DNA from 2 places in the Chelatococcus sp. GCM10030263 genome. Region 2 is predicted to be linked to the other one. Evidence: predicted binding sites of a transcription regulator. Region 2 holds the regulator's gene; the other holds the start of a gene.
The links. The regulator LexA, encoded in region 2, represses DNA repair genes until DNA is damaged. The targets are predictions, from matches to a motif close to TGTTCNNNNTGTGTTCNG.

Region 1: a site for LexA is predicted at 4,660-4,677, ahead of ACFQU1_RS19110 (ImuA family protein). Genes of this name have one in related genera too.

What each region holds. Positions count from the first base shown of each region.
Region 1 covers NZ_JBHTDB010000009.1:37,368-52,413, reverse strand. The annotation lists gene ACFQU1_RS19120 (error-prone DNA polymerase) at 1-2,358, opposite strand, end outside; gene ACFQU1_RS19115 (DNA polymerase Y family protein) at 2,371-3,933, opposite strand; gene ACFQU1_RS19110 (ImuA family protein) at 3,833-4,633, opposite strand; gene ACFQU1_RS19105 (LysR family transcriptional regulator) at 4,745-5,710, opposite strand; gene ACFQU1_RS19100 (GMC family oxidoreductase) at 6,063-7,694, shown strand; gene ACFQU1_RS19095 (saccharopine dehydrogenase family protein) at 7,618-8,826, opposite strand; gene ACFQU1_RS19090 (superoxide dismutase family protein) at 9,040-9,573, opposite strand; gene ACFQU1_RS19085 (hypothetical protein) at 9,727-10,197, opposite strand; gene ACFQU1_RS19080 (PRC-barrel domain-containing protein) at 10,939-11,697, shown strand; gene ACFQU1_RS19075 (SDR family NAD(P)-dependent oxidoreductase) at 11,712-12,464, opposite strand; gene ACFQU1_RS19070 (TRAP transporter large permease) at 12,487-13,743, opposite strand; gene ACFQU1_RS19065 (TRAP transporter small permease) at 13,740-14,276, opposite strand; gene ACFQU1_RS19060 (TRAP transporter substrate-binding protein) at 14,450-15,046, opposite strand, start outside.
Region 2 covers NZ_JBHTDB010000016.1:421,151-436,196, forward strand. The annotation lists gene trpD (anthranilate phosphoribosyltransferase) at 1-396, shown strand, start outside; gene trpC (indole-3-glycerol phosphate synthase TrpC) at 393-1,199, shown strand; gene moaC (cyclic pyranopterin monophosphate synthase MoaC) at 1,196-1,681, shown strand; gene glp (gephyrin-like molybdotransferase Glp) at 1,678-2,913, shown strand; gene ACFQU1_RS24325 (FAD-binding protein) at 2,974-4,581, opposite strand; gene ACFQU1_RS24330 (aminotransferase class V-fold PLP-dependent enzyme) at 4,766-5,965, opposite strand; gene ACFQU1_RS24335 (amidohydrolase/deacetylase family metallohydrolase) at 6,171-7,382, opposite strand; gene ACFQU1_RS24340 (ABC transporter substrate-binding protein) at 7,467-8,996, opposite strand; gene ACFQU1_RS24345 (GntR family transcriptional regulator) at 9,219-10,370, opposite strand; gene lexA (transcriptional repressor LexA) at 11,125-11,826, shown strand; gene ACFQU1_RS24355 (ComEC/Rec2 family competence protein) at 11,875-14,205, opposite strand; gene gltX (glutamate--tRNA ligase) at 14,339-15,046, shown strand, end outside.

The DNA of each region.
Region 1 (15,046 bases), on a different contig from region 2:
GACGCCGTGCTCACGGGCATCCCGCACGATCTGCGCGGGCGCGTAAAAACCCATGGGCTGCGAATTGAGGAGGGCGGCCGCGAAGGCCGCCGGGTGGAAGCATTTCACCCAGGCGGAGGCATAGACGAGAAGCGCGAAGGAGGCGGCATGGCTTTCGGGAAAACCGTATTCGCCGAAGCCCTCGATCTGCTGAAAGCAGCGCTCGGCGAAGGCGCGCTCATAGCCGCGCTCGACCATGCGCTCCACCATCTTGGTGCGGAAGAGATGGATGGTTCCGGAGCGGCGGAAGGTGGCCATGGCGCGACGCAGCTTGTTGGCCTCGTCGGGTGTGAATTTGGCCGCCTCGATGGCAATGCGCATGGCCTGTTCCTGGAACAGCGGCACACCCATGGTGCGCGAGAGAACACGTTCCAGCTCATCGCGCTCGCCGTGTTCTGGCGCAGGCGATGGATAGCTCACCGTCTCCTTGCCCTGGCGCCGGCGCAAGTAGGGATGCACCATGTCGCCCTGGATGGGGCCGGGGCGGACGATCGCCACCTCGATGACGAGATCGTAGAATTCTTTGGGGGCGAGGCGCGGCAGCATATTCATCTGCGCGCGGCTTTCCACCTGGAAGACGCCGAGGGAATCGGCCTTGCGCAGCATGGCATAGACCTCGGGCTCCTCCGCCGGGATGGTGGCGAGCTCGTAGCGGTTGCCGCCATGGGCGGCGATGAGGTCGAGCGCCTTCCGGATGCAGGTGAGCATGCCGAGCGCCAGCACATCGACCTTCATGAGACCGAGCGCATCGATGTCGTCCTTGTCCCATTCGATGAAGGTGCGGTGGTCCATCGCTGCATTGCCGATGGGCACGGTCTCGTCGAGACGGTCGCGGGTCAGGACGAAGCCGCCGACATGCTGCGACAGATGGCGTGGAAAGCCGATGAGATCGGCCGTGAATGCCACCGCCCGGGCAATCATGGGATTTGACGGATCGAGCCCGGCCTGCCGCACCTGGTTTTCCGGCAGGTCCTTGCCCCAGCTGCCCCAGACCGTATTGGCGAGCGCGGCCGTCACGTCCTCGGTGAGGCCAAGCGCCTTGCCGACCTCACGGATGGCGCTGCGCGGGCGATAGGAGATGACGGTGGCGCAGATGCCCGCTTTCTCCCGGCCGTAGCGCTCATAAATATACTGGATCACCTCCTCGCGGCGCTCGTGCTCAAAATCGACGTCGATGTCGGGTGGCTCGCGCCGCTCCTCCGACAGGAAGCGCTCGAAGAGGACATCGATCTTCCGCGGATCAACCGCCGTAACGCCGAGGCAGAAGCACACCACCGAATTGGCGGCCGAGCCGCGCCCCTGACAGAGGATCGGCGGATTTCGACTGCGGGCGAAGCGCACGATGTCGTGCACGGTGAGGAAATAGGGCGCGTAATCGAGGCGCTCGATCAGCGCCAGCTCCTTTTCGATGGTGGCGCGGATATCGGGGCGGATGCCGTCGGGAAAGCGCTCGGCGGCGCCGGCCCAGGTGAGGGCCGTGAGATGCTGCTGGGGCGTGACGCCCGGCGGCACCGGCTCCTCGGGATAATGATATTTCAAGTCATCGAGCGAGAAGCGGCAGAGGTCGAGGAAGCGCAGCGTCTCGGCGACCGCTTCGGGCGCATGGCGGAAGAGGCGCGCCATCTCGGCGGGCGGCTTCAGATGGCGCTCGGCATTGGCCTGGAGCCGCCGGCCGGCGCTCGCGATGGTGACATGCTCGCGGATGCAGGTGACGATGTCCTGCAAGGGCCGGCGCTCGGGCCCATGATAGAGCACGTCGTTGATGGCGAGCACGGGCACGCCCGCCCGCCCCGCCATGGCGGCGAGCCGGTCGTAGCGGCGGCGGTCGTCGCCGTGATGGGGCATGTCGACGGCAAGCCACAGGCTGTCGCGGGCGCGCGGGGCCAAGCGCGCGAGGAGATCCTCGATCTCCGGGCCGGGCTCGCGCGGGGCGATTACCGCGAGCAGAAGCCCCCAGAGATGCGCCTCCAGATCATCCAGCGTGATGTGGCACTCGCCCTTTGGCGCGCGCAATTTGCCCAATGTGAGCAGCCGGCAGAGCCGGCCATAGGCGGCGCGGTCGCGCGGATAGGCGAGGATGTCGGGCGTGCCGTCGGTGAAGACGAGGCGCACGCCGACCGCGAGCTTGAGCCCGGTTTCAGCGGCATCCGTCTCGCGCATGGCGACGAGCGCCCGCACCACGCCGGCGAGCGAATTACGGTCGGCGATGCCGATGCCGGCAAGCCCCATCTCCGCGGCGCGGACCACCAGTTCCTCCGGATGCGATGCCCCGCGCAGGAAGGAGAAATTGGTGGTGACGGCGAGCTCGGCATAGGCCATGGGGTCCCGTCCTCAGGCGAAAAGCCCGTGCAGGAACCATTGCGGCCGCCCCGGCTCACGCTCGTAGAGGCCGTCGCGATAGAGCCAGAAGCGGCGCCCGGCGGTATCTTCGACGCGGAAGTAATCCCGCGTCGGCCGGGTGGCGATCCACCATTCGCCGGCGATGCGCTCCGGCCCCTCGGCCTTGGCAACTTCGTGCAAGGCGCGGCGCCAGCGGAAGCGCGCCGGCGGGCCGTCCGGCACTTGGGCGATGACCTCGACCGGCTCCGGCCGATCGAAGAGGCGCAAGGGACGCATGGGGATCGCCGACCCTGTCGGCCAGTCCTGCCCGCCGGGGGCACGAAGCGCCGGCAGAATGCGGGCCGCCTCTTCCGGAATATGCGTGTCGCGCGCCACGAAACGCGCAACACGGCGGATGCCGAGCCGGGCGCTCAACCGGTCGGCTAGATCGCTGATGAGCGCCTGCGCCCCCTCGCCGGCCATGCCGGCGTGGAGATCTTGGCGATTGAGGCTCTCCTGGCGGGCGTCGAGCGGGTCCGTCGCGCCGATGGCGAGCCGGATCATGTCGAAGCCGAAGCCGGGGTCGATGGGATCGGCAAGCGCGTCGAGCTTGAGGGCAAAGAGCCGGTCGATGGTCTCGGGATCGCGCAAGGGCCGGCCGGTCTCGATGCGGATGCGGCGAAGCTGACCATCCGTGCGAAAGAAGGAGGCCTCGTAATCCCGTGCGCCCTCCCCGCGCCGCTCCAGCATGCCGGCGAGATCGGCCGCGAGCCCCTGCAGCACGCAGCGCACGGCGGTCGCCTCGGCCAGCGGCTCGGGAAAGCGGCGCTCGGCGATCAAGGCCGGCGGCGGCCGGCGCGGGGTGATCGGCTCCTCCAGCCGCCCGAGCGCCCTGTCGAGCGCGAGGAGCAGCCCTCGCCCGAAGCGCGCGGCGAGCGGCGCCCGGGCGCGCGTTTCGAGATCGGCGATGGTGAAAAGCCCCATGCGTTCGAGCCCCTGCACCACCTCGCCGGCAAGGCCGAGGGCTGCGACCGGCAGAGGCATGAGGGCCGCAGCCTCGCCACCCGCCGGCACGATACCGCCCTCGCCGAAGCGCGCCACCGCCCGCGCCGCGCCGGGTGTGGAGGCGATGGCGGCGCGCGTATGGATGCCCTGCGCCAGGAGCCGGCGAATGAGCTCGCGCCCCAGGGCCCGTTCGCCGCCGAAGAGATGCGCGCAGCCGGAAATGTCGAGCATCAGCCCAGCCGGGCCGTCGCCGGCGACGAGCGGCGTGAAGCGGTCGCACCAATCGGCGATGGCCTCGCACAGGGCGGCATCGGCCGCGAAATCGGCCTCCGCCACAGTGAGATCGATGATCATCGCGCGGGCGTCGGTCAGCGCCATGCCGGGCTTGAGGCCGAGCCGGGCGGCACGCGGATCGATGGCCGTCAGCCGTAGGGCGTTGTTCTCCTTGGCGACGACGACGAGCGGCCGCTCATCCGGCGGCACGATGGGGCGGCTGCCACGCCGCAGGCGGTCGATGGGCAGCAGCGGGAGCCAGAGGGAGAGATAGCGGCTCGCAGAAGGCACGGTCATGACCATCCCACTCCATATTCCAGGCGCCCGTGATCCCGCGCCGGTGGCGCAGCAACGCGACGCGAAAGGCCGGCCGCGCCGGCCCGTGGCTTTCCACGCCCGGCACGCGCTGCAGGGCTGTGGAGGGCGCCGCGGCAACTTCCCAGCGGATCGCCGCCGCGCTCGCATCGGGCGTGGCGGCGGCGCGCAGGAGAATGCCCGTCACGCCGTTTTCGCGGGCCAGGAGCGCGAGCCGCCGGCTCGTCGTCAGATCGAGCAGCTTCGGCTCTCCCCAAGGCTCGACGACGACCGCGCCGATGCCGCGCGTCGCCAGGGCATCGCCCGCCGCCCGCAGCACGTCGCGAGCATCCGCGCCATGCACGAGAAGAATGCGGCCCGGGTCGACGCCGAGCGCGGCGAGCCCATGGGCATGGAGTTCGCCCCCTTCGCGCGCGACAAAATCCTGCCGGATCCACACGATCGGTGCGCCACGGGCAATGGCGCGCGCCGAAAGGCAGACGGCAAAGCCGGTCGCCGGCCCTTGGTCCGCCGCCGTGGCGGCGAAGACCTCGTGCAGGAGACCGCCAGGCATGGCGCCCAAGGCGGCATCGGCAGCCGGGTGCCCAAGGCGGAAGACGGGGGCGCTTCCCCCATTCTCCGCACCATAGGGCTCCAAGCCGGCAATGCTCCGCCGGAGCGTGGCAACGATGGAACTGGCCACCGCAGTCACTCCCGATCTCTCAAAAATGTTCCTATTTTGTTCTTTATGACTCCGGCCCTGCCCGGGAGTCAACCGCTCTTGGCGATCCTGATCGGAATCCGCCTCTGTGTCTCAGGGCGGCGAGACGGAGCCCGGCTGTGACGCTTCAGCCCTGGCCGCTCCGGGCAGCAGGATGTCGCGGCAGCGGCGCGCCTCCGCCACCACAAAATCGATGAAGGCGCGGTTCGGGGCCGTCTCCTTCATATCCTTGTGAACGATGAGCCAATAGGCGCGCGCGAGCCGCACCTCCTCGCCGAGCACCGGTACGAGCCGCGGCTCGGCGGCGGCCATATAATGCGGCAGGACGCAGAGCCCCGCGTCCGCCACCGTCAGCGCCATCTGCGCGATAAGGCTCGACGACTGGAAGGATGCGCGCAGCCCGGGCAGGATCTCACCGAGATAATCGAGCTCGGGCATGACGATGAGATCGTCGATATAGCCGATGATCCTGTGCTGCGAGAGATCGCTCCGCCGCATCACCGGCTCCGTCCGCGCGAGATAGTCCCGCGACCCGAACAGGCCGAGGGAGTAATCGGCGATGCGGCGCATGATGACGCGCCCTTCGAGTACCTGGCCGACGGTGATGGCGATATCGGCCTCGCGCTTCGAGACGGACAAGAGATGAGGCATCGGCGTGAGCTGCACGTCGAGGCCGGGGTGGGCCTCGCCGAGGCGCCCCAGACGCGGGGCGAGAAAGGCGCAGAGAAAGCCCTCGGGGCCCGCGACGCGCAAGGTGCCGGTGACGGTGGAGGAGGCCTCCGTCAGGTCGCGGTTCGCCGCCAGGCTCGCCGTCTCCATCTCCTCGGCCCGCCGCAGCAGCCGCTCGCCGGCCGCCGTCAGCACATGGCCGCGTGGGCCGCGCTGGAAGAGCGGCGTGCGCAAGGCTTCCTCGAGCGCGCGAATGCGCCGGCTGACCGTCGCCTGGTCGACGGCTAGCCGCCGGGCTGCCTTCGCGGCACTGCCGGCACGCGCCGCCACCAGAAAGAACTGGACGTCTCCCCAGTCGAAGCCGGCGTTGGAGGATATGGATTTCTGCATTACCTGATCGGCGTTCCGGCCTATAGTCTGGCTATAAAAGCAGAGCTATCGTCACCCCACGAGAGTCAAGGGGGACCATGCCAGAATCAGGTCCAATGAAGGTTTACCGCTGGCCGGCATCTGGGGCACCTCACCCTCGGCTTGAGGGGGAGGCTATGTCACATGGTCGGCGGGCACTGATTGACCTCTCCCTGCTTGCGGGGAGAGGTCGGGCGCGAAGCGCCCGAGTGAGGGGGAACTTCCTACGGCCAACAGTTGACGCTCCTCACCCTGTCCCTCTCCCCGCAAGCGGGGAGAGGAGACGCAAACGCCGCATGCAGTATCCCTGCCCCCGGTTTGTACGGACAGCCCCATGACCGAGCCGACCTTCGACGCCGTGATCATCGGCGGCGGCACCGCCGGCTGCCTCCTGGCGAACCGCCTGTCGCGGGACCCGGGAAACAAGGTTTGCCTCATCGAGGCGGGCGGCCGAGACAACTGGATCTGGTTCCACATTCCCGTCGGCTATCTCTTCGCCATCGGCAATCCGCGCTCGGACTGGATGTTCAAGACGGAGAGCGAGCCCGGCCTCAACGGCCGCGTGCTCAATTATCCGCGCGGCAAGGTGCTCGGCGGCTGTTCCGCCATCAATGCGATGATCTATATGCGCGGCCAGCGCGCGGACTACGACCATTGGCGCCAGCTCGGGCTGGAAGGCTGGGGCTGGGAGGATGTGAAGCCGATCTTCCGCCGCCATCTCGACCATTTCCTGGGCGATGGCGAGCATCACGCGGTGGGCGGCGAGTGGCGGGTCGAGCCGCCACGCGTGCGCTGGGCGCTGCTCGACGCCTTCATCGAGGCGGCGGTCCAGGCCGGCATTCCCCGCACCAATGATTTCAACACCGGCGACAACGAAGGCATCAGCTATTTCCACGTCAACCAGAAGAACGGGCGGCGGTGGTCATCGGCGCGCGGCTTCCTGAAGCCGGCCCTCGCACGGCCCAATCTGAAGGTGGAGACGCATGCGCAGGTGACGCGCATCCTCTTCGAGGGACGGCGGGCGGTGGGCGTCGAATTCCGCCAGGGCGATAGGCTGCGCCAGGTGCGGGCGCGGGAGGTCGTGCTCGCGGCGGGGGCGGTCGGCTCGCCGCATCTCCTGCAGCTTTCCGGCATCGGCGACGCCGACCTGTTGCGCGAGCACGGCATCGATGTCGTGCACCATCTGCCGGGCGTCGGCGAAAACCTGCAGGACCATCTGCAGCTGCGACCGATCTTCAAGGTGAGCGGCGTCCGCACCCTGAATGAGGATTACCGCTCACTGATGCGCAAAGGCCTGATGGCATCGGAATATGCCTTTCTCCGTCGCGGCCCGCTGACCATGGCGCCGTCGCAGCTCGGGGCCTTCACGCGCTCGTCGCCGGAGCAGGCGACGCCCAATCTGCAGTTCCACATCCAGCCGCTCTCGCTCGATAAATTCGGCGATGCGCTGCACCCCTTCCCGGCCTTTACGGCGAGCGTCTGTAATCTCAGGCCGACGAGCCGCGGCACGATCAAGCTGAAATCGCCCGACCCGCTCACGCCGGCGGCGATCCGCCTCAACTCGCTCGCCACCCCCGAGGACCAGCGGGTGGCCATCGATGCGCTGCGCCTCGTCCGGCGGGTCGTCGCCATGCCGGCGCTCGCGAAGTACAACCCGCGCGAATACAAGCCCGGCGATCACCTGCAGAGCGACGAGGAAATCCTGCAGGGCGCGCGGGAGACGGGCACGACCATCTTCCACCCGGTCGGTACGGCCAAGATGGGCCGCGACGATGACCTCACGGCCGTGACCGATCAGCGCCTGCGCGTGCGCGGGATCGAGGGACTGCGCGTCATCGACGCCTCGGTGATGCCGACGATCACGAGCGGCAATACCAATTCGCCGACGCTCATGATTGCGGAAAAAGGGGCGGAGATGTTGCTGGAGGACTGGGCTGCGGCCGCGTCGATGCGCCGGTCGGCATAGCCGCGGGTGAGCGGATGGCGCGCTGCCGCAGCAGAAGCTGGGCGGCGTCCGGACCACGCGCGCCATCGATCAACCGTTGGCCGGCGGCTGTGTCGAGAACGTCAGTGAGCTTCGCGTCCTCCTGCCGGAGGAAGCCGCGCGGGGCGAGCTTGCCGGCGAGGAAGAGCTCGATCATGGCGACGCAGCCCGCCGCGGTGGTGAGCTGGATGGCGGCGAGTTCCGGCGTGCCGTCATAGCGCAGGATGATGCTCTCCTCCTCCATCTGTCCGCCGCGTTCGCCGATGCCGGTGACGAAGATCACGACCACGTCCTTGCGCGTGAAGGGCGCGGCACGGCCGAGGATCGAACGCATGGTCGCGCGATCCTCGGCGAGCCCGAGGCCTTGCAGCAGGAGCTTCATGACATCGGCATGGCCGGGGTAGCGCAGGGTCTTATAGGACAAGTCCTCGACCTTGCCGGCCAGCGTCTCGGTCAGGGTGCCGAGCCCGCCCGAGGTGTTGAAGGCCTCATAGGCGACGCCGTCGATCATTACGCTTTCGAGGCCATCGAGCGCGGGCACGTGGATGGGCTTGCCGCCGGCGATGATCTCGCAAGGATTGCAGTATTCGTTGATGAGGCCGTCGATGGACCAGGTCACGTTGTAGCGCAGCGCATTGGTCGGATAGAGCGGCAGCGCGCCGACGCGCATCCTGATCGCCTTCACGCGCGCGAAGCGCGAGGCCATGTCGGCGCCGAGCACGCAGATGAAGCCCGGCGCCAACCCGCATTGCGGCATCAGGGCGACATCGGCACCGGTCGCGATCTCGCGAATGAAGGCGGTGGTCGCGACATCTTCCGTCAGGTCGAAATAGTGGGTGTGGGTATCGACCGCCGCCTGGGCGATGGCCCTGTTCAGGAAATACGGCAGGGCGCTGACGACGATCTCCTGATGAGAGAGCGCCGCGCGCAGGGCTTGCTGGTCGGCAGCATCGATACGCCCCGTGGTGAAGGCCTCCTCAGCCGATCGCGCCACCGCCTCCTCGCTCGCATCTGCCAGCATGACGGCATGGCCGTCCTCCGCGAGCATCGCAGCGATCGCCGCGCCGATATGGCCGGCGCCGAGCACCAGGATCTTGCGAGAGTGACTCGTCATGGGCGCTCTCCATCCGCGGGGAAGGGCGGCGGGCAGCGATGACTTCTTGCCGCCCAAGCGCCAAGCGACCGATCCGCATGCGCTGCGCAAGGCACCCTTCCCGAGCCATCAGGAATAGGTCAGAGACGTGAATTATTCCTCACGGCGTCAGGCGAAAAGGCGCGCAATCGCCTCGGGGAGGCTCCGACGCCGGACCAAAGCAGCCCCGCCTCATCACGATTTTTCGATCACCGCGCAAGCGATCCGCGAGCCCGCCTCGCCGGACGGCTGGCTGGCATAATCATCCACACCGTCATGGATCACCAGCGCAGCGCCGTTGCTGTCGAACAGGGCAGCCCTATGCGCCGCGTCGCCGGACGCCAGAGTGACGTTGGGGTTGAACACCTCAGCCCTCAATACCCCGTCGGCGGCGACGAATTGATTGGGCATGTCGCCGGCATGAGGGCCATGCTCATCCTTGAAGCCATGGCGGCGATCACCCGGCCCGAAGTGTCCGCCGGCGGATTCGAAGCCCGACGCCGCATCACAACGGCCGGTCTCGTGGATGTGAAAGGCGTGCTCGCCTGGCGGCAGCCCTTTGAGATCGAGGGAAACGAGCACGCCGCTCGGGGTTTCGGTCAAGGTCGCGGTGCCGATCGACTCGCCCTCGACATTGTGGAAGGTCGCCTTGACGGTCGGCGTGGACTGAGCCAAGGCCGCGAGGCCCGTACTGCCGGCCACCAAGAGTCCCAATAACAACGGCTTCATGAACACCTTCCTTGTCTTAGAGCGCTTTCGAGCGAAGTGGACAGGAGCGAAAAAGGTTCCAGTCCATCGATCCTCCTTCGCTATCGCGGCGCGAACCGGACAGCAACGGGGCGCGCCGCGGCGCGCCCCGCTTCGGCAACCCGCAAGAAAGGCTCAGATCCTGCGCGCCGTCGCCGGCTCGCGGAACCTCGGCAGCGCGCTCCAGACCTTTCTCCAAAAGTCGCGGAAAGTGGTCTTGCGCGCAATGGCACGCGCCTGCCCTGCAACTGCGCGCGACGTGATCGCGCCAACATAGTGACAGTCGCAGAAAAGGTTATGCGCTTCCCACTGGGAGAGATCGAAGAACGCTACCGCGTCGCCCAAGGTGTCGCCCTTGAGCCCTTGCCCACGTAGGACGGGATCCGCATAGGCGATCTCGAGCGGCGAATTGTCCGCGCGCAACGCCAAACGTGCCTCACCATGTACATATTCCATTCCGGACAGGAGCTTCAGCGGCCCGGTATGCTCTTCGAGCAAGTGAGCCAAACGCTCTAATCTCTCCCGCCGCAGAGAACGCGACGCTTCCTGTGTGGCCGGCGTGACCGTTCCGGCCGGCCTGATCTCGTCCAATGTCCTGTATTCCATTTGATCTCTCCCTCACGAAAGACGTGCCCCTCGCCAAGATCACACCGGGGAGACGCGTCGCCGGTCGTCCGCGCAGGGGTGCTTCGCGCCGCGTTCAAGGACGGCGGCGGATAGAGGTGGTGCGTCCCGACATCGATCGCGGGGCCGGAGGGCTGGCAGATCGCGCCACCATTGTTCCACGCAGCGGCACCGGGTGGTCACATCCCATCGCGGCGGCGTTGCGCGCACGCCCTGCTTGGCCAGCGCAATACGGGTGACCTACAGGTCACCGTCCGCTTCATCGCCTCGTCGAAGCATAAGCTTGCCCGATCCGAAGTCCGCGTTAGAAAAGGCGGGTGCCTCGTTCCGGCTTCATGCTCCACGACCCACTCATCGGTCCGAAGCGATCGGCTGCAGGGTCTATCCGATCATGGCTCGGCCTGCCGCTGGAACCCCGCACGGCAGATATGGCCGGACCATATCTTTCGCTCCTATTCGGATCTACAAAAGATAGATCACAAGTCTCTGGTGTCCACCCCGCGGAGACGGGACGATGACGAGAGAAACCGGCTTTTTCATCAAGCCGCATGTTGGGCTGCCGATCACAAAGACGAAGCCTCTACGAGAACCATTGTCGCGCTTTCCGGTTCCGCCGACTAGCCCCAAATTCAGGAGCTCCGAACGTTTTGATGGTTCGAACGTTGTTCTTTCGAGACGCTCCGGGCCGCATGCCCGGCGGGGTCCCCGGCGAGGAGCCTGGCCATGACACATGAAGCCTCCACTCTCACCCATTGTGCCATCCATGCCCGCGATGGCGAGATCGGCAGTGTCGTCGATCTCCTCTTCGACGACGACAACTGGACCGTGCGCTGGCTCGTCGTCGATACGGGGAACTGGCTTCCGGGCCGGCAGGTTCTTCTGCCCTCCTCGCATCTCGACGCCATCGACGCGGACCAACGCAGGATCGCCGTTGCGCTGACGCGCGAACAGGTCAAGGCGAGCCCGGGCGTCGAGACCCATCTGCCGGTCTCACGTCAGGCAGAGGCCGCCATCTACGGCCATTACGGCTGGGATCCCTATTGGTTCGGCCCCGTCGGCCTCACCGGCGCCGGTATGGGCTATCCGGCCGCACCGCCCTATGTGGCGCCGGACATCGCCCATCCCGCCGAGGGGCCGGACGGCGGCCGGCCCGACGCAGACGAGAGCCCGAGCGTCGAAGACACGCATCTGCGCAGTGTCAATGAAGTCACCGGCTACGCCATCGCGGCGCAGGACGGCGACATCGGCCATGTGGAGGATTTTCTCATCGACGAGAACAACGGGGCACGGCCGTGGTCCATCCACCATATCGTCGTCGATACGAAGAACTGGTGGCCGGGCAAATTCGTGCTGATCACGCCTGACGAGGTGCAGGACATCCGGTGGAACGACCGGGCGATGCAAGTGCGCCGCAGTCGCGAAGAGATCAAGCAGGCGCCGGAATATACCCCGCAGAGCAGCCGTTCAGCGCTGGGCTTATAACCGGGCCGAGCCCTTCACTGGGCGAGGAAGCCACCATCGACCGGCAGCGTGTGCCCGGTCACCATGGCCGCGGCGGGGCTCGCGAGATAGAGGATGGCCGCCGCGATGTCCTCCGGGTCGGCGAGGCGCCTTAGCGGCGTCATTTCCTCGATGCGACGCATCAACTCCGGCTGATCCAGAAGCGATCTTATGAAGGGCGTGCGCACATAGGTGGGCGCGACCGCATTCACGCGGATGCCGTTCGGCGCCCATTCCACCGCCAGTGCCCGCGTCATATTGACGATCGCACCTTTGGTGGTCTGATAGGAGATGTTGGGATAGAGCCCGCCGCCCGAGAGTCCCATGATCGAGGCGACATTGACGATCGCCCCCGGCCGGCCGGCCGCGATCATGAGGCGAGCTGCTTCCCGCGCGCAAAGAAAGCTGCCGGTCATATTGACCGCCACGACGGTGTTCCAGTCCTCGACCGAGACGTCGAGCGCCGGCTTGCGAATGGCCGTGCCGGCGCTGTTGACGAGAATGTCGAGCCGGCCGTGACGCGCCGCGATGGCATCGAAGGCCGCGCGGACTGCCTCCGCATCGGCGACATCGACGGTGATCCTCTCGACCGCCTCGCCCTCTTGGGGCGCTCGGTCGAGCACGACGACGGTCGCGCCGGCCTCGGCAAGCGCCCGCACGCTCGCCTGACCGATACCGGAATCGCCGCCGGTCACCGCAGCCACTGTGCCGTCAAGCCTGAACAGCATTGGAAGATTGGTCGCGCTCATTCTGTCCCTCTCGCCGGCAAGCTTACAACGTCAGTGCCGGAACGTAACTCATCAAGGCGAGCACCAGGAAGCCGACCGCATAGAAGGGCAGAAGCTCCTTCACGGTCTGGCCGATACTCGCCTTTGACAGCATGCTGCCGATGAACAAGGTCGTGCCGACCGGCGGGGTATAAAGCCCGATGGCAAGATTGACGACCATCATGATGCCGAGTTGCACGAGATCGATGCCGTAGGAATTGGCCAGCGGCACGAACAAGGGCGCAAGCAAGAGAATAGCGGCCGGCAAATCGACGAACATGCCAGCCACCAGCATCATGACATTCATGAGCAGGATGACCGAGACCTTGCTGTCGAAATTGCCCTTGGCCCAGTCGAGGAAGCGCTGCGGCACCTCTTCGAGCGTGAGAATCCAGCCGGCCACGGTCGAGGCCATGATCAGAAGAAGAACGACCCCGGTCGCCATCCCCGCGGTGTAGACCGATGATTTTACGCGCTCCCATGTAAGGTCTCTATAGAAGAAAGCCGACACCAGCATGGCATAAACTACGGCTGATGTGCTGACCTCCGTCGGCGTCAACACGCCGAAACGCAGAGATATCAGAACGAGAACAGGCATCAATAGTGCCGGCATGGCGTAAAGACCACGCCGGATCATCTGCGGCCAGACGACCGGCTCGCGTTGATAGGGAAAGCCCCGCAGCCGCGCGCTTACGTTGCAGACCACCAGGAAGCCGACCGCGAGGAAGAGCCCGGGCAGAACGGCGGCGAGGAAAAGATGGCCGATCGAGGCGTTCGAGACGAGCGAATAGAGGATCAGCGGGATCGAGGGCGGAATGAGGATGTCGATCGTCGAGGCCGCGGCGATCGTCGCGCCGCAGAAGGCTCTCGGATAGCCGTTCTTGATCTGCCAGGGGATCAGCAGCTTGCCGAGCGCCGTCGCATCCGCCACCGCCGAACCGGAGACACCGCCGAACAACGTGGAGCCGAGCACGCTCACCTGTGCATGCCCGCCACGGAACCGCCCGACGAGATCCGTGGCGAAGTCCATGAGATGCCGGCCGAGCTTGCCGGTCATCATCAGTTCCGCCGCCATGACGAAGAAGGGAATGGCGATCAGCGGAAAGCTCTGGGTCGGCACATAGAGCTGCTGGATGATGCCGTAGAGGGACAGATAATCCGACGACATCACGCCCAGCGTCGCCCCGACGAGGAGCGCGTGCGAGATCGGGAAGGAGAGCGCGAGCAGCAGAAAGAAACTCGTGACGAGGATGAGGCTCATGTCACCGCTACTCCCGGCTCGGTGAGATCCACCTTGACCTCCTCATCGCCGAGCAACTGCCGGGCAAGCGTCGTCAGGCTGCAAAGCCCGACGAGCGCCAGCCCGGCGGCGAGACAGCCGTAGCCGACACTCCAGGGGATTTGCAGTACCGGTGTCGTCTGGTCGTTGGCGATGATGGCATTCTGCATCGCATACCAGGCGAGCAGGAGATAGACGGTCGCCGTGACCGCATGGATGAAAACCGAAAGCGCCAGCCGCCAGCCGCCGGTGAGCACGCTGAGCAGGAGTTCGCTCGCCACATGTGCGCCGCGGCGCGCGGCCTGCGCGATACCCGCCATCACGAAGATCGCAAAGAGCAGCTCGGTGAGATCCGGAGCGAAGTTCAGGCCGGATTCGAAGAAATAGCGCAGTCCGACGACGACCGTCAGCAGCGCCAAAAGGCTGAGACCCGACAGCAGCATGAGGCCGTTGCAGGCGCGTTCGACGAGATATTCGATGGCCTGTGCAACGGATACGGCGCGCCTTCGCCACATGGTCCGCTCGTCCTTCTGCTTCATGCCGATCAAGTCGGGCGTGAATTTCGGATCATTCGATCACAGGAACGCGGGAGTTCTCCGCGTTCCGTCAGTTGCCCTCTGAAGTGGATGAGCGGTCTTGGGTTCCCCAGCAGCAAGAAGACCGTCCCCCGCCTAACCTCTTCTCTGCTTCAGGCGGCGCGCATCGCCCGCAATTGCTTGACGAAGTCGCCGAAGGGCTTCTTCTCCCAATTGTCCCAGACCACTTCGGTCGCCTTCCGGAAGGGCGCCGTATCCACCGTGTTCAGCGTGAGGGAGGGCATCTTCTTGAACTCGCCCATGAGCTTTTCTTCCGAGTCGGCCATGGCCTTGCGTTGGAAGGCGGCGGCCTCGGTCGCGGCTTCGCGGACCATGACGCGATCGTCGTCCTTGAGCCGGCGCCAGGCGGCGGTGCTCATGATGAGGCCGGTCGGCTCGTATTTATGATTGGTGAAGCTGATATATTTCTGCACCTCGTAGAGCTTCGCCGCGTAGATATTGGCGAGCGGATTCTCCTGCCCGTCGACGACCCCGCTCTGCAGGGCGAGATAGACCTCGCCCCAGCTGATCTGCTGGGGATTGGCGCCCATGGCCGAGAACATGTCGACCGTCGCGGCGTCGAGGGGCGTGCGGATCTTGAGCCCCTTGAAGTCCTCGGGCGTGTGGATGGGTCGCTTGTTGTTCGAGGTCTGGCGGATGCCGTTGCACCACCAGGACAGGAAAACGACGTTCTTGGCTTCCAGCCGCTT
Region 2 (15,046 bases):
TCGTCGCGCGTCTGGGCCGTCTATGGCGAGGACGGGCTCGACGAAATGACAGTCGCGGCGCGCACGCAGGTGGTGGCGCTGGAAGACGGCCAGATCCGCCGCTTTTCCGTCCATCCCGAGGAACTCGGCTTGGCGCTCGCCCGTCCCGAGGATCTGAAGGGCGGCGATCCCGAGCAGAATGCGGCAGCGCTACGCGAGGTGCTCGACGGCAAGCGTAACGCCTACCGCGACATCGCGCTGCTCAATGCGGCCGCGGGCCTCGTGGTGGCGGGCCAGGCGAAGGACCTGCCGGACGGCCTCATCCTCGCCGCGAAGGCGGTTGATTCTGGGGCTGCGCGCGCCACGCTCGAGACGCTCATCACCGTCTCGAACGCACCCGCGGCGGAGGAACCATGAGCGACATTCTCGCCCGCATCGAGGCCTATAAGCGCCGCGAGATCGCGGCGGCCAAGAAGGCCGTTCCGCCAGCCGAGATGGAACGGCGCGCCGGCAATGCGCCTCCTCCCCGTCCATTTGCGGGGGCAATCGCCCGGCATCTGGAGGCGGGCCGTCCGGCGCTCATCGCCGAGGTCAAGAAGGCTAGCCCCTCGAAGGGTTTGATCCGCGCCGATTTCGACCCGCCCTCGCTCGCCCGCGCCTATGCGCGGGGCGGCGCCACCTGCCTCTCCGTGTTGACGGATGCGCCTTCCTTTCGGGGCCATCCGGACTATCTCGGCCAAGCCCGCGAGACCTCCGGCCTGCCGGCGCTGCGCAAGGATTTTCTGTTCGAGCCCTATCAGGTCTTCGAGGCACGGGCCTGGGGGGCCGACTGCATCCTCGTCATCATGGCGAGCGTGAGTGACGCGGAGGCACAGGCGCTCGTGGCGACCGCACATGACCTTGCCATGGATGTGCTCGTCGAGGTGCATGACGCAGCCGAGCTCGACCGGGCGCTGCCGCTCGGCACCAAGCTCGTCGGCATCAACAACCGCAATCTCCGTACCTTCGAGACGTCGCTCGCCGTCTCGGAGGAGCTTGCGCCGCGTATTCCCACCGATCGCATCGTCGTCGGCGAGAGCGGCATCGCCACCCATGCCGATGTCGAGCGGCTCGCGCGTGCCGGCATTCGTACGCTGCTCGTCGGCGAGAGCCTGATGCGGCAGCCCGATGTAGCGGCGGCGACCCGCGCGCTGCTCTTCGGCGAGGCAGCCGTCTCGTGAGCAAGCTCACACATCTCGATGCCGGGGGCGCGGCCCATATGGTCGATGTATCGACGAAGCCGGTGACGAGCCGCAGCGCGGCCGCCGAAGGCACGGTGCGTATGCGGCCCGAAACCCTGGCGCTCATCCGAGCGGGCGACGCCAAGAAAGGCGATGTGCTCGGCACCGCGCGGCTCGCCGGCATCATGGCGGCAAAGCGCACGCACGAGCTCATCCCGCTCTGCCACGCGCTTCAGCTCTCCAAGGTGAGCGTCGACCTCACGCTAGACGACGCCTTGCCCGGCGTGCGCGTGACGGCCGAGGCGAAACTCGCCGGCCAGACCGGGGTGGAGATGGAGGCACTGACCGCCGTCAGCGTCGCCTGTCTCACCATCTACGACATGGTGAAGGCGGTTGATCGCGCCATGGTGATCGGCGAGATCCGCCTTCTCGCCAAGAGCGGGGGCCGCTCCGGCGATTTCGTCGCGGACAAGACGCCATGAGCCCGGCCGACAAGAACCTGACCTCCGTCGAAGAGGCGCTGCAGCGCATCGTCGCGGACCTGCCGGGTCCGCTGCCGGCAGAAGATATCCCGCTTGCCCAATGCCGGGGCCGCAGGCTCGCCGTCGATCTGGCGGCATTGCGCACGCAGCCGCCCTTCGCCGCCTCGGCCATGGACGGCTACGCCGTGCGCGCCGCGGATGTCGGGCCGCTGCCGGCGCGTCTTGCGGTGATTGGCACGAGCGCGGCCGGCCACCGTTTTGCAGGCTCGGTCGGGCCGGGCGAGGCGGTGCGCATCTTTACCGGTGCGCCCGTGCCGGACGGCGCCGACCGTGTGGTCATCCAGGAGGATGCCACGCGCGAAGGCGATGCCGTCACCTTCGCCGCCGTCTCCTCCTCCGGTAACAATATCCGCGCGGCCGGGCTTGATTTCAGGGAGGGCCAGCCGCTGATTATCGCGGGTGCGCGCCTCGATGCGCGGCTTCTCGCGCTCGCCGCCGCTATGGGCCATGGCACCCTCCCCGTCCGGCGCCGACCGCGCGTCGCCATCCTCGCGACCGGCGACGAATTGGTCCGGCCGGGCGAGCCGATCGGCCCCGACCAGATCGTCACGTCCAACAGCTACGCCGTCGCGGCGCTCGCCGAGGAGGAAGGCGCGGAGGTGATCGACCTCGGCATTGCCGGTGATGACTTCACCGCGCTCGAAACGGCGATTGCAGCGGCGCAAGCCGCCAAGGCCGATGTGCTCGTGACGCTCGGCGGCGCCTCGGTCGGCGACCACGATCTCGTCCAGTCGGCGCTGGTCAAGCAGGGCATGCGGCTCGGCTTCTGGCGCATCGCCATGCGGCCGGGGAAGCCCCTGATGCACGGTCGGCTCGGGCCGATGGCGATCCTCGGCCTGCCCGGCAACCCCGTCTCGGCGATCGTCTGTGCCTTGCTCTTCCTCGTGCCGCTGATCCGCAAGCTGTCCGGCGATCCTGACGCCTTACGCGATCGCAGCGAGGAGGCCGAGCTCGCCGCCGATGTTCCGGCCAATGACATCCGCCAGGATTATCTGCGCGCCGAGCTCATCGACCGACCGAATGACCTGCCGCTCGCGCGGCCCTTCGGCCGGCAGGACAGCTCAATGCTCAGCACGCTCGCCGCCTCCGGGGCGCTCGTGCTGCGCCCGCCACACGCACCGGCCGAGAAAGCCGGTGCGCGCTGCCGCATCTTGCGGCTCGTGGGGCGGTAGGGAACAAACGGGGCCTGGGTAGAGATTCCCCGCGCGCTCCTTCGGAAGCATCTCAGGCCGTCAGGCGACCGGGATCGACTGGGCGCTCCGGAACCAATCGGAAGGGTTCCAGTTTTTCTTTGCGCCCAGCAGGCTGAAACTGGAACCACCAAGGTAGTTTTCGCCGAAATAGAGGCTCATTGCTTTGTTGATATTGGCGTAAGGCGTGTGTGGGCCATTGTTCACGCCGAGATCTGTATCGCAATAGTTGAAATAGCAGCCGTCTACCGTGCCGGTTCTGTCTTCCACAGGGTCGGGGGTGCCGCCATACCCGCTGTAGATGCGCGCATACATGGTCTTTAGCCAGGACATGTTCGCCTGAGCCAGCGCCGAGTTGGCACCCTCATCCGAATCTTCGAACCAATAGGTTTGATACTGTATTTTCATGATCGACGAACGTTGCGGAATAGCGGACGCGTTCGAGGCAACGCTGTTGATTCGTCCGCCATAGGAATCGATCTGAAACAAGCTCGCCGAGAGATCCGATCCCGGGAAGTCATTCGACGTCATGAACTGGTACATGGCCATGCCCTGCTCGGACGGCACGGCACGCTTCATATAGGCCGACTTGTATTTGCCGTAGCGGTTCGGCCCGGAACCGCTCAGGGCCTGCATTCCCTCGAGATAGGTATAGCGGCGGTACGGCAAATTATTTGTCGGTGTAAAGACCCGACCGTCGTCGACCCAGGGATGTCCGATGCGCGGAACGGGGTCGTGCGAGATCGGAGCGACCCCCTTGTAGCGGTCTTCGCGAGCCAAGATGTCGGCGTTCAATTTCGCTTCGAAGGCCGATCGATCTCCGTGAATAATCTGGTCATAGCAAGCGAAGGAGGAGAGAACGATGCCATTGGGGGCCGATTTGTGGAATACATGCAAGATATTGTGCTGTTTCCAAGTGTCCGGATCCTGACTGCATTCGTACGTAGAGAACAGGTTGAGGATATCTTGGAACTGCGTCGGGGTGAGAGAATCCCATTTTAAGTTGATTGTGCTCAGATAGATGTCGTCGGGAGCTCGCGGTGGGTCGGCGAAATAGTAGCGTGTAATGATCCCGAAATTACCACCTCCCCCGCCTCGAACGGCCCAAAGGAGCTCGGCCGTTTCCGGCGCAGACACGTCGCATTGGATGAGTTCAGGCTTTCCACCGGGAAAGGCAACGATGTCGACGCCCGTCACGTAGTCGATCGACAATCCGAGAAAACGCGACAGGAATCCGTAACCACCGCCAGTGATATGACCGCCTAAGCCGACAGAGTAGCATGATCCCGCCGGGATGGTGCGGCCGTACATATTGTTGAATAGCCGGTACATGTCCCAATTGCCATAACCGACGTCGATATAATAGCCCCTTTTGGGGTCGATGCCAAAGCCCTTGAGCCCCGTCACATCTATAATGACTTTTGTCTTTTCGTTATATACGAACCCCTCGTAACAATGTCGACCGCACGTGATTTGTACTTCGTCTTGGTTGAATATTCCTTCGTCGACGATTTGCCGCATTGCATATAAGACTTCGTCTGCAGTTGTGGGCAAATACACGATATAGAGGTTTGGTGCATTCCAGCGCCGATCAAAGCCCTGCTTGTCGGAACTGCTGATGTTGCCGGCGACTCGAAAGTGACATGCCATGGTTAACCTCCCCAAGGTTATCCAAGCACAGGGAGTTCTATTCCCGTGCGTGGTGGACAATTCCACACGCTGTAAGCTAACGACGGGGAAAGTATTTCGTCAATGAAACGCCTGTTAACGAATTCTCATCCCTTAGATGGTTTATTATTAACTATTATTCGTCGCATGGCAGTAAGTGCCCTACTCAGTCCGGCCAGCGTAGCAGGCTGTCAACGCGCCGCTTTCTCCGCTCGATCAGGGACGTTGCGATAATGGTATTCGAGCGGGCCGCCCGGTCGAGCTCTTCGCCGATCCGCTGCGCCACGACCTCCTCCTCGCCAGGATGGAGATTGCAGGGATCGAGGAAGACATAGCCGTGCTCCACCTCGTGGTCGCGCACGATAACCGGCGGTGCGCCGGCGGCGAGTACATCGGTCAAGTCCCAGGCGGTGATATGCGCGGCCTGGGGATCGACCGCCAGTTTGAGGCGATCGAGCGGGTTATTGGTGGGATCGGCGACGATGGTCGCGGTAATCCCCGTGCGGCTCGCCAGCTCGCGCTGCCAGAGCGCGAGGGCCGCCCTCTCCCGCGCCCGCACCGCCTGATGGTCCCGGCGCTCCCAGGCTTCCAGCGCGGCTATTGTGCCGGCTATGCTTTCCTTGCCGACCTTCATGCCCCGGCCGATACCGGTATTCTGCAGGAAGGCGGCGCGCACGAGATCCTTGTGGCCGGCAACGATGCCGGCGGTCGGCCCGCCGAGGAATTTATGCGCGGAGTAGAGTGCGACATCCGCTCCCTTGGCCAGAAAGCCGCGCAGGTCATATTCCGAGGCGGCATCGACGATCACCGGCACGCCCCGCTCATGGGCGATCATCGCGAATTCATCGAGCGGGATCTGCCCGAATTGCACGGTGTGGTGGGAGACGACATAGACGGCGGCCGCGGTTCGCTCGGTGATGGCGCCGGCGAGCTGGTAGGCCTGGGCGCTCGTCACCTGGCCGACGGGCACGACCTTGGCACCGGCGAGCCGGATGCCCTGCTCGACGGGTGCTCCGTAGCCCACCAGATGGCCGGACAGGATCACCACCTCGTCCTTCAGCCCTCGCGTATCCGGCAGGCGTTCGATGGCGGCGAGGTCCGCTCCCGTCATGGCGCCGGCCACCGCCAGTGTGATGCCGGCCGAACAGGAAGCGGTGACGAAGCCTGCCTCGCTACCGCAGAGGCGCACGATCACGCGGCTCGCCTGCCGCTGCAGATCGTTGATCTCGACGAATTGCGGCAGGATGCGCGCGACGGTGTCCACCGCCTCGGGCACGACGATCGAGGCACCGAGCGCCGTCATCGTGCCCGACACATTGATGATCGGCCTGAGGCCCAATGCGCTGCGGATGTCCGTGGTGCTCACTGCGATCTCCCGATGGTGCTTTACCCGGCGCCGAAGGCGGCTCGGTGGAGCGCTCTATCGAGCGCACATGGAGGGTTTGCCGGGCCTTGAATCGCATCCATGGGGACCCCGAAGAAGGCATTGGACGACGGCTGCCCTATGTCCTCCTTCGAGATCCCCATGGATCGCCCCCTTCCCCCGGCGGCAACTTTGAAAGGTATTTTCCTCAGCAACAGGACAGCCGGTAGCGCCCGGTCGGTGCCGCCGGCTGATAGCGGGCTGCCTCGACAACGCGGCTTCCGATGATCGCGAAACGGGGTTCGAACAGGCGGCGCAGGGTCGCCGTCTGGCCCTGGGCATCCTCGACCGCGAGATCGGCATCGACGAGATCGAAGATCGTCAGTTCCGCCTGCCTGCCGATGCCGAGAAGACCGTCCGTCGGCAGGCCGACCGCCGACATCGGCGCCGTGGTCGTGGCGGTCACGACCGCCTCCAGCGGCATGCCGACCGACAGCAGCTTCGACATCGTCGTAGCCAAGTCCCACACCATGGAATCGCGCGACCGCATATGCAGGTCGGTCGAGATGGAAAAGGGCATCAACCCGCGTTCGATGGCCGTCTCCGCCACCTTGAACGAGAAGGATGCGCCACCATGGCCAACGTCGAGGCGCACGCCCCGCTCGGCGCATTTGACGACGAGATCCCAGAGATGGCGGTCCTCGACGATCGAGGACCCGACCTTGCCGTTGAAGCAGTGCGTGACGATGTCGCCCGGATCGAGCAGCTCGAGCACCTCGTCGAAGGTCGGCGGCGCTTCGCCCACATGCACCATCATCGGCAGCCCGGCGATGCGGGCGAGCTTCTTGGCGATCTTGACCGGTGTGATGCCCCAGCTGCCGAGGATGACGCCGCTCGCCCGACATTTGATGCCGACGATGACGTCGCGATTGGCGTCGATGACCTTGAGCGCGCGCTCGAGATCGATCGAGCGCATGTCGGCGAGCTCGCTGACGCGGTTGCAGGCGACAAGGCCGATGGAGCCGACATTGAGAAAGGCGAGGATGCGCTCGGGCGCGGTGTCGATGACATATTCGCGAAAGCCGTGGAAATTGGCTTCGCCCGCCGACCCCGCATCGACGATCGTCGTGACGCCGTGGCGCATGCCCGCCTGCGACGGCCGTATCGAGATATCCGTTCCGCCGTGCCAGACATGGGCGTGCAGATCGACCCAGCCCGGTGACACATAGGCGCCCCTGCCGTCGATCACGCGCTGCCCCGCGGTTGGGGAGATGGATCGGCCAACTGCTGCGATCAGGCCCTGCGCGTCGATCAGGATGTCGGTCGGGTCGCCGCGTTGATCGGCGCCGAAGCCCACCGGCCGTACGTCACGCAACAGCACGGCGATCGGCTCAGTGGAGGGGAAAGAGGCGTCGATCATGTCAAAAGTCCCGGGATAACTCTACTCTACGGTCGGTCTGATCAGGCACACTCGGCCACTGCGGGCCCGGCAACTCGCTGGCGCCTACTCCAGCCAGGCATTCCAGAAGAATGGCCAGGGGGCCGGTGTGACGCCTTGGAGGTTCGGCGCCTTCGCGGAGAGCGCGTTGAAATTGCCGACCTTGTAGAAGGGCACTTCGGTGAAGACGGCCTCCTGCACCTTCGCGAACAGTTTCGCTCGCTCGGTCGGATCGACCGCGGTGTTGAAAGGACCGACGGTCTGATGTTTGAGATCGCTCGCCCACCAACCCGGGGCGGCATCCGACATGTAGCTCGACAGCGCCGGCTCCGGCAGGAAGGGGCTGTGCGTGATGTAGATGTTCCAGAGCTTGGGATCGGCGCGCCGATCGGTGAGGGTTGCCCAGTCCACCACCTGCATGTCGACCTTGAAGCCGGCCTGTTCGAGATAGGCCTTGGCGACTTCCGCCATCTTGTAGTGGAAGGGATATTGGCGGCTCGTCAGGATGACGAGCGGCTCGCCCTTGTAGCCGGCCTCCGCGAGCAGAGCCTTCGCCTTCTCGGCATCGGCCTGATTATAGAGTGTGGCACCGGCTTCCGTGTGCCAAATATAGCCTTCCGGATAAAGCGCGCCGTCCAGCGAATAGAAGTCTTTCGAGCCGAAGGCGGCGAGCAGCATATCGTCCGGCGCGAGCGCCGCCTGGACGGCGCGGCGCATATCCAGATTGGCAAGAAGACCTTCTTTGGTGTTCATCATGAAGACCGGCCAGCCGAAGGATTTGAGCACGACGGCTTCGCTTTTGCCGCCCTTGAGGCGTTCGAACGACTCGACCGGCAGCGAATCCGCATAGGTGAACTGGCCGGCAATCGCGCCCTGGACGCGCGTGTTGGGATCCGGGACCGGGACAAAGCGAATCTCGTCGAGATATTGCTTGCGCGCGCCGCCGTAAAAGTCTGCTTCGCCGCTGCGTGATTTATAGCCGTCGAAACGCGCGAGCTGGATGTAGCGATCGGCTCGGCGCTCCTTCAGCACATAAGGGCCGGTCCCGACGACCTTGACGAGCGGCACGGCCTGGTCTTCAGCCGGAAGGACGACGGCCGCCGCATTGTTGAAGGCGAGCAGCGCGAGCAGCGGCGCATAAGGCTCCTTCAGCGTGATCCGGACGGTCGAATCGTCGGGTGCTTCGATCGCGGCGATCTTCGGCGCCGTTTGCTTGCCGCGGGTCGCAACCTCCGTCCAGCGCTTGAGGGAGGCGACGACATCCTCCGACGTCATCGCGCTGCCGTCGTGGAAGGTGATGCCGGATCTCAGCTTGATCGTGTAGATCTTGCCGTCCGGCGAGACCTGCGGAAGATCTTCGGCGAGCAGCGGCACGATCTTCCAGTCCTTGCCGAAGGTATAGAGCGTCTCGAAGATGTGTTGTGTCACCATGCCGACGAGATCGGTGGTCGAGGCCATGGGATCGAGCGTCGGCGGTTCTCCGACAACCGCCACATTGATGACGCCACCGCGTTTCGGCGCGGCAAGCGCTGCGTCACCGATAAATGGCAGGGCCAGGAACGCGGCTGTCAGAACAAGGGCCGGGCTGACTTTCATGACATCTCCCATGGATTTCGAATTATTATAATCTCTCTCGTAGAGGTCTTTTATGAAACTTCAATTATACTTATGGACGATAACGAATATGATTTACTATTTAGGCCCTGAGCCCATCCCACAGGAGGCCGTGACGCGTAAACAGCGAGCCCTATTGCATGCCGGATCTCGGCGATTGTGCTTTCCCCCGTCACGCGCCGAAGGTCTTCGCGTTACCCTCGATTATCGCCTCGCAGCAACAGCGGCTTGGCCGATGAAGGGCGTGATCAACGAGCCGTCGCTGCGTTGAGATCTTGCCGGAGGCGCGCTGGAGGTGCGCACGACGAGCGTCGGATCGAGGGTGATACGAATCGGCGGCCCGGAATAGATGCCTGCGACGCGCTCGTGCAGAAGCCGGAAGGCGAGCCGTCCGAGCGTTGCTGGGAAAGGATCGACGCTGGTCACCGGCGGATCGAGTGAACGCGACAGGAGGCTGTTGTTGATAGCCGTGACCGAGACATCCTCAGGAATGCGACGCCCCGCCTCGCGCAGCGCCCGCATGACGCCGACCGCCGTGACATCGTTGCGCGCAAAAACGGCGGTAAAGTCGATGCCACGGCGAATGAGCCCCGCGATCGCCTCTTGGCCCGCTTCCTCCGACGGCAAGTCAGGGAGGCAGACGAGATCCTGCTGGAGCGCGATGCGCGCCTCCTTCAGCGCTTCGTGGTAACCGCTGAAGGGGGAAAAACCGGGCAGATGCGGCGCACCTTCCACATAGGCGATCCGCCGGTGGCCTAGTCCGATGAGATGATCCACCGCGAGCTTAGCGGAGACCAGATAGTCGGTGCTGACGCTGTCGGTCCTCAGTCCTCTCGGCCAGCGGCCGAGATAGACCAGCGGCTTGCCGGCCTGCACCATTCTCAATGCGCCGGGCACGGGCCTGTCGACATGGGCCGGTGCAACGATGGCTCCCCGGACGGCCGGATCGGCCGCGGCAGCCGACAAGTGGTCGCTTTCGCTATCCGGCGAATAGGCCGACTGGCTCGCCATGATGCGCAGATCATGACGGCGCGCCTCCTGTTCCATCCCGTCGATCATCTCGCCATAGAACGGGCTCGAGAAGGTCGGAATGATCAGCGCCAGTGTCGGCGAGTGACTGGATGCAACGGCAGACGGCCGCATAGGCTCGGTCACGAAGGTGCCGCTGCCAGGCCGTCGCTCGAGCTGGCCGGCACTCACCAGTTCATCGATTGCCCGTCGGATGGTTGTCCGCGACAGGGAGAACTCCTCCATGAGCTGCCGCTCCGAAGGAATTGCACTTCCAGGCTTATAAGTGCCCCGCTCGATTGCCTCGCGAAGCGCTTGTACCAGCAGTCCGGTCTTATCTGAGGTCATGGCAGCACCATCTCGTGATACATGTATCGTAGCGGATGCATAGCCGAGCCGCAAGTGGTGCATTCGATAAAACCGCTCTCAGGCGTGGACAAGCGCCTCGGCGGATGCACGGCCCAGAATCCAGGCGACGCTTGGCCTAGACAGGGCCGCAACGCCGAACGTGGCATAGCGTCGGCTCGCCTTGAACCGTGATTTCTTTCCACACTTCGGAACTTATAAGACAAGCGGCGGCGCTGTTCAGAGTAGCGGTACTTTGCGGCCGGTCTCATTATTCCGCGTCAGGCCAGTTGCCCGCCGACGTTCGCACCAAGTCCGTTGGGACAAGGAAAAGGACCACCAGGATACTGGTATCTAATCCGGTCTGATACAGGTCTGAAACCGCGACGAGGGCGTGAATCATGGCTTTCGAAACGCCACGTGAGGGCCCGTCAAAGGCAACAGTCGCGTCTCGGCTCCCAGTCGCCGACTTTCTCCCATGACGGGACCAGTGCGGAAAATAGCGAGGAGGCCGCTCTGCCTGTTCATCCCCCGGGGGCATAGGGCCTGCACGCCTCGAGGCTATCCATGCACGTCCCGTTGCCTTAACTCTTGCGGAACACACAGGGAACAGCTATGGTCGTTCATGATTTGTTTCCGACTCTTGGCCAACAATGACGCTTAGCCAAAAGTGATATCTGGCCAACAGTCCTGATCGGATCTTGAAACCGGATGATCTCGGCCACGGTGGCCACGACCAAGGTGGGGTTCACGGCAGATGCTGACGCGCAAGCAAAACGAGCTTCTACGCTTCATCCACGAGCGGCTGCGCGAGACCGGCGTGCCGCCTTCCTTCGATGAGATGAAAGAGGCACTGGATCTCAAGTCCAAGTCCGGTATCCATCGGCTCATTATTGCGCTCGAAGAGCGCGGCTTCATCCGCCGGCTGCCTAATCGGGCGCGGGCACTCGAGGTCATTCGTCTGCCCGATGGCGCGATCACGCCGCGCGGGCGCTTCAGCCCGAGCGTTGTCGAGGGGGGGCTTGGTCGCGTGCGCAGCCTGCCACCGGCGGCTGTCGAAAGCGAATCCTCGCCGAAGATGGTCCCCGTCCCCGTCATGGGCCGGATCGCGGCGGGCACGCCGATCTCGGCCATTCAATCCCGCAGCAGCACCATCGCAGTGCCGGTGGAGATGCTCACCAGCGGCGAGCACTTCGCCCTGGAGGTGCGTGGCGATTCGATGATCGAAGCCGGCATCCTTGACGGCGACACGGTTGTCATCCGCCGTCAGGAGACGGCCGATACGGGCGACATCATCGTCGCCCTCATCGACGATGAGGAGGCGACCCTGAAGCGGCTACGCCGGCGCGGGTCATCCATTGCGCTCGAAGCGGCCAATCCATCTTATGAAACACGCGTCTTGGGTCCCGACCGCGTGCGGATCCAGGGCAAGCTCGTGAGCCTTCTGCGGCGCTACTGATCGATTGCCGGTCGGCCCGCGATAGAACTGCTGATCGCTGGTCGACGCTCACGGCGTATGAGAATCGCCCTCGCCGCCTGGCGCATCGCCGGTGGGCGTTGCTCCCGACGGGTCGTCGATGTCGGCTGCCGCTGAAGGGATGGCATCAAGTGGGTCGAGATTGTCGATCCGTGGTCGCGGGGGCGGCGCGGGCGCCGGCGAAGCTGGCCGGTGTGGCTTGGTTCCGGTCCAGGGGCGCTGCGCGGTGGAACTTGCGGTGACACGTGCAAAGCCTTCGGCGGTGGCGGTGAGCGTGGTGGCGCCCGACTGGTCGAGTGCGCGGCGGTCGAGCACCGTAGCACTCGCGCAGGAATTGGGGGCGACGAGCGGAGTGACGATGACGACCGCACGCCGACAATCGTCGGGGAATGCGCGCTTGTCACGGACGAGCGAGATGCTGCGCCCGTCGGGGAGCTTCGCGACACAGGCGAAGCGGTCGCAGAGGGCACCGCCGCGCAGGCCCGGGTCATCGGTCGCGCGCCCGTCGCCGTCGGCTCTGAGCCATTGTTCGAGAACGAAATCGGAAGGCCGGCCGAGGACGATCAATTGTCCGCTCTTCTCCCGGACAGCCGCACCGGCGCCGCTGCGATCGACATAGACATCGGGCCGACTGGGAGCGAGCGCCGACAGGGCGCCGAGGGCGGCCGGGACGATCGCCAACCACCGCAGGGCGGTCGTCCAGAGCGTGGACCAGACGATGGCCGCGCTGAAGAAGGCGAGAGCGGCGGGCGCGAGCGCCGGCACGATGACGGTTGAGCGGTCGAGCAGGGCGACCATTTTGGCGCCGGCGAGCACCGGCGCCGTCGCCTGGCCGATGAGCCACCAGACGGGTTGATCGAGGGCGAAGGCGGAAGCGAAGATCCCGAGCACCGACAGCGGCATGACCGCGAGCTCGATCAGCGGTAGCGCCAGGGCGTTGCCGAGGAGACCGAGCGGGTTCAGCGTCTGAAAGTGATAGGCGCTGAAGGGAGCGGTCGCGATGGTAGCAATCGCCGTGGTGAAGATGACAAGGAAGGCCCATCGCCCGATGCCGTGGAGCGGTGCCAATCCTCCGGCCCCTGCGGGACGCCCGGCAAACAGCCCCGATGGCTGGACTGCGAAGGCGATCATGCCGGCAACCGCCGCGAAGGACATCTGGAAGCTCGGACCGAGCAGCGCCTCCGGCCGAATAGCAAGGCAGATGAGCGCCGCAAGCGCCAGATTGCGCATGGAGAGAGCCGGGCGGTCGATGAGAATGGCGCCCATCATGACGAGCGTCATGACGAGCGAACGCTGGGTGGCGACCTCCGCGCCGGAGAAGAGGCAATAGGCGATGGCGCCTGTCATGCCGACGAGGGCCGCGAGTTTCTTCACCGGCCAGACGAGCGCGAGGCCGGGGATGAGTGCGAGCACCGCGCGCGCCGCCCAGAACAGGCTGCCGGCGGCAAGCGCCATGTGCAGCCCTGAAATGGAGACGATGTGATAGATGCCGGCGGCACGCAGCGCGTCATTCACGTCTTCCGTGATCAGCCCGCGTTTGCCGGTGACCAGGGCGGCGGCGAGCGCCCCCTCCTGGCCGCCGGAGGCTTGGGCGATACGGTCCGTCAGCCGGTTGCGGGCAACATCGACGGCGATGGCGAGAGCCGTCCAGAAATCCGGTGGCGCGGGCGGCGCGGCGACCGTCACCTTGCCGACAAGGGAGCCGACGGCACCGAGGCCGTCGAAGAAGGCGTCGCGGGCGAAATCATAGCCGCCCGGCCGGGCGGCCGTGGGCGGCGGCAGAAGGCGCGCCGTGGCTTCGATGAAGTCGCCGGCCTTCACCGATGTGCCCGGCTTCATGGACACGCGGACCTGTACGGGCCGCTCGGCGATAGTGAGGCTGCCGAAGGTCTCGACGCGCAGGACCATGCGCGGGCCAGCCGGCCGCTGGTCGACAGAGAGTACGAGCCCGCGCAGCTTGGCGATCATCGGCCGCGCGAGGACGGGCGCCGATACCTCACGGGTGCGCCAGGTGGCGGTCGCGAAGCCTCCCATGACCATAGCCACGGCGATCGCCATATTCATCGCGCGTGGGTGACGACCCAACGCGAAGGCAGCTGCCGCCGCCAACCCCGCCCCCGTGAGCGATGGCCACAACGAGGGCTCGGCGTCGGCGGCGAAATAGAGGAGAATGCCGGCACTGAAGGCAACCGGCAGCCAAAGGAAAAGGCGTCGCCGTTCCGCCTCAAGGGCAAGCGCCCGCCGGAGGGCTCCGAGAAGCCGCTGTGCGGGGTCGTCGCCGGCCGCAGCGGCCAGCCATCGTCTGGCAGCACGGGCGCGACCATCGGCTAGAGCGGCGGAGACCGGCTCGCGTGACGACATGGGACTTCGGGAAACAGTTCTTACCCCCGGGAAGGCATCATGCTACACGACGCGCCACCGCTGGCGAGAGCTTCTTTGAGGGGAGCTCCTGCCGTCGTCCGTTCATCCTCGTACGAGAGAGCAGACATCTGAGATGACCGGAACCGTCGTTACGCGTTTCGCCCCCTCCCCCACCGGGTTCCTGCATATCGGCGGGGCCCGTACCGCATTGTTCAATTGGCTCTATGCGCGCCGGCACGGCGGCAAGATGCTGCTTCGCATCGAGGATACGGACCGCGAACGTTCGACGGATGCGGCGATCACCGCCATTCTCGACGGCATGAAATGGCTCGGCCTCGACTGGGACGGCGAGGCCATCCACCAGTTCGCCCGCGCGGCGCGGCATCGTGAGGTGGCGGAGGAGCTCCTCGCCAGCGGCCACGCCTATTATTGCTATGCCACCCCGCAGGAGCTCGAAGCGATGCGCGAGGAGGCGCGCGCCGCCGGCCGACCGCTGCGCTACGACGGGCGCTGGCGCGATCGCTCGCCCGCGGAGGCGCCGCCCGGCGTCAAGCCGGTGATCCGGCTGCGCGCGCCGACCGAAGGCGAGACGGTCGTCGAGGATCACGTCCAGGGACGCGTCGTCTGGCAGAACAAGGATCTCGACGATCTCGTGCTCCTGCGCTCCGACGGCACGCCGACCTATATGCTCGCCGTCGTCGTCGACGACCACGACATGGGTGTGACCCATGTGATCCGCGGCGACGACCATTTGACCAATGCCGCCCGGCAGAAGCAGATCCACGACGCGCTCGGCTGGCCGGCGCCGGAGATGGCGCATGTGCCGATGATCCTGGGGCCG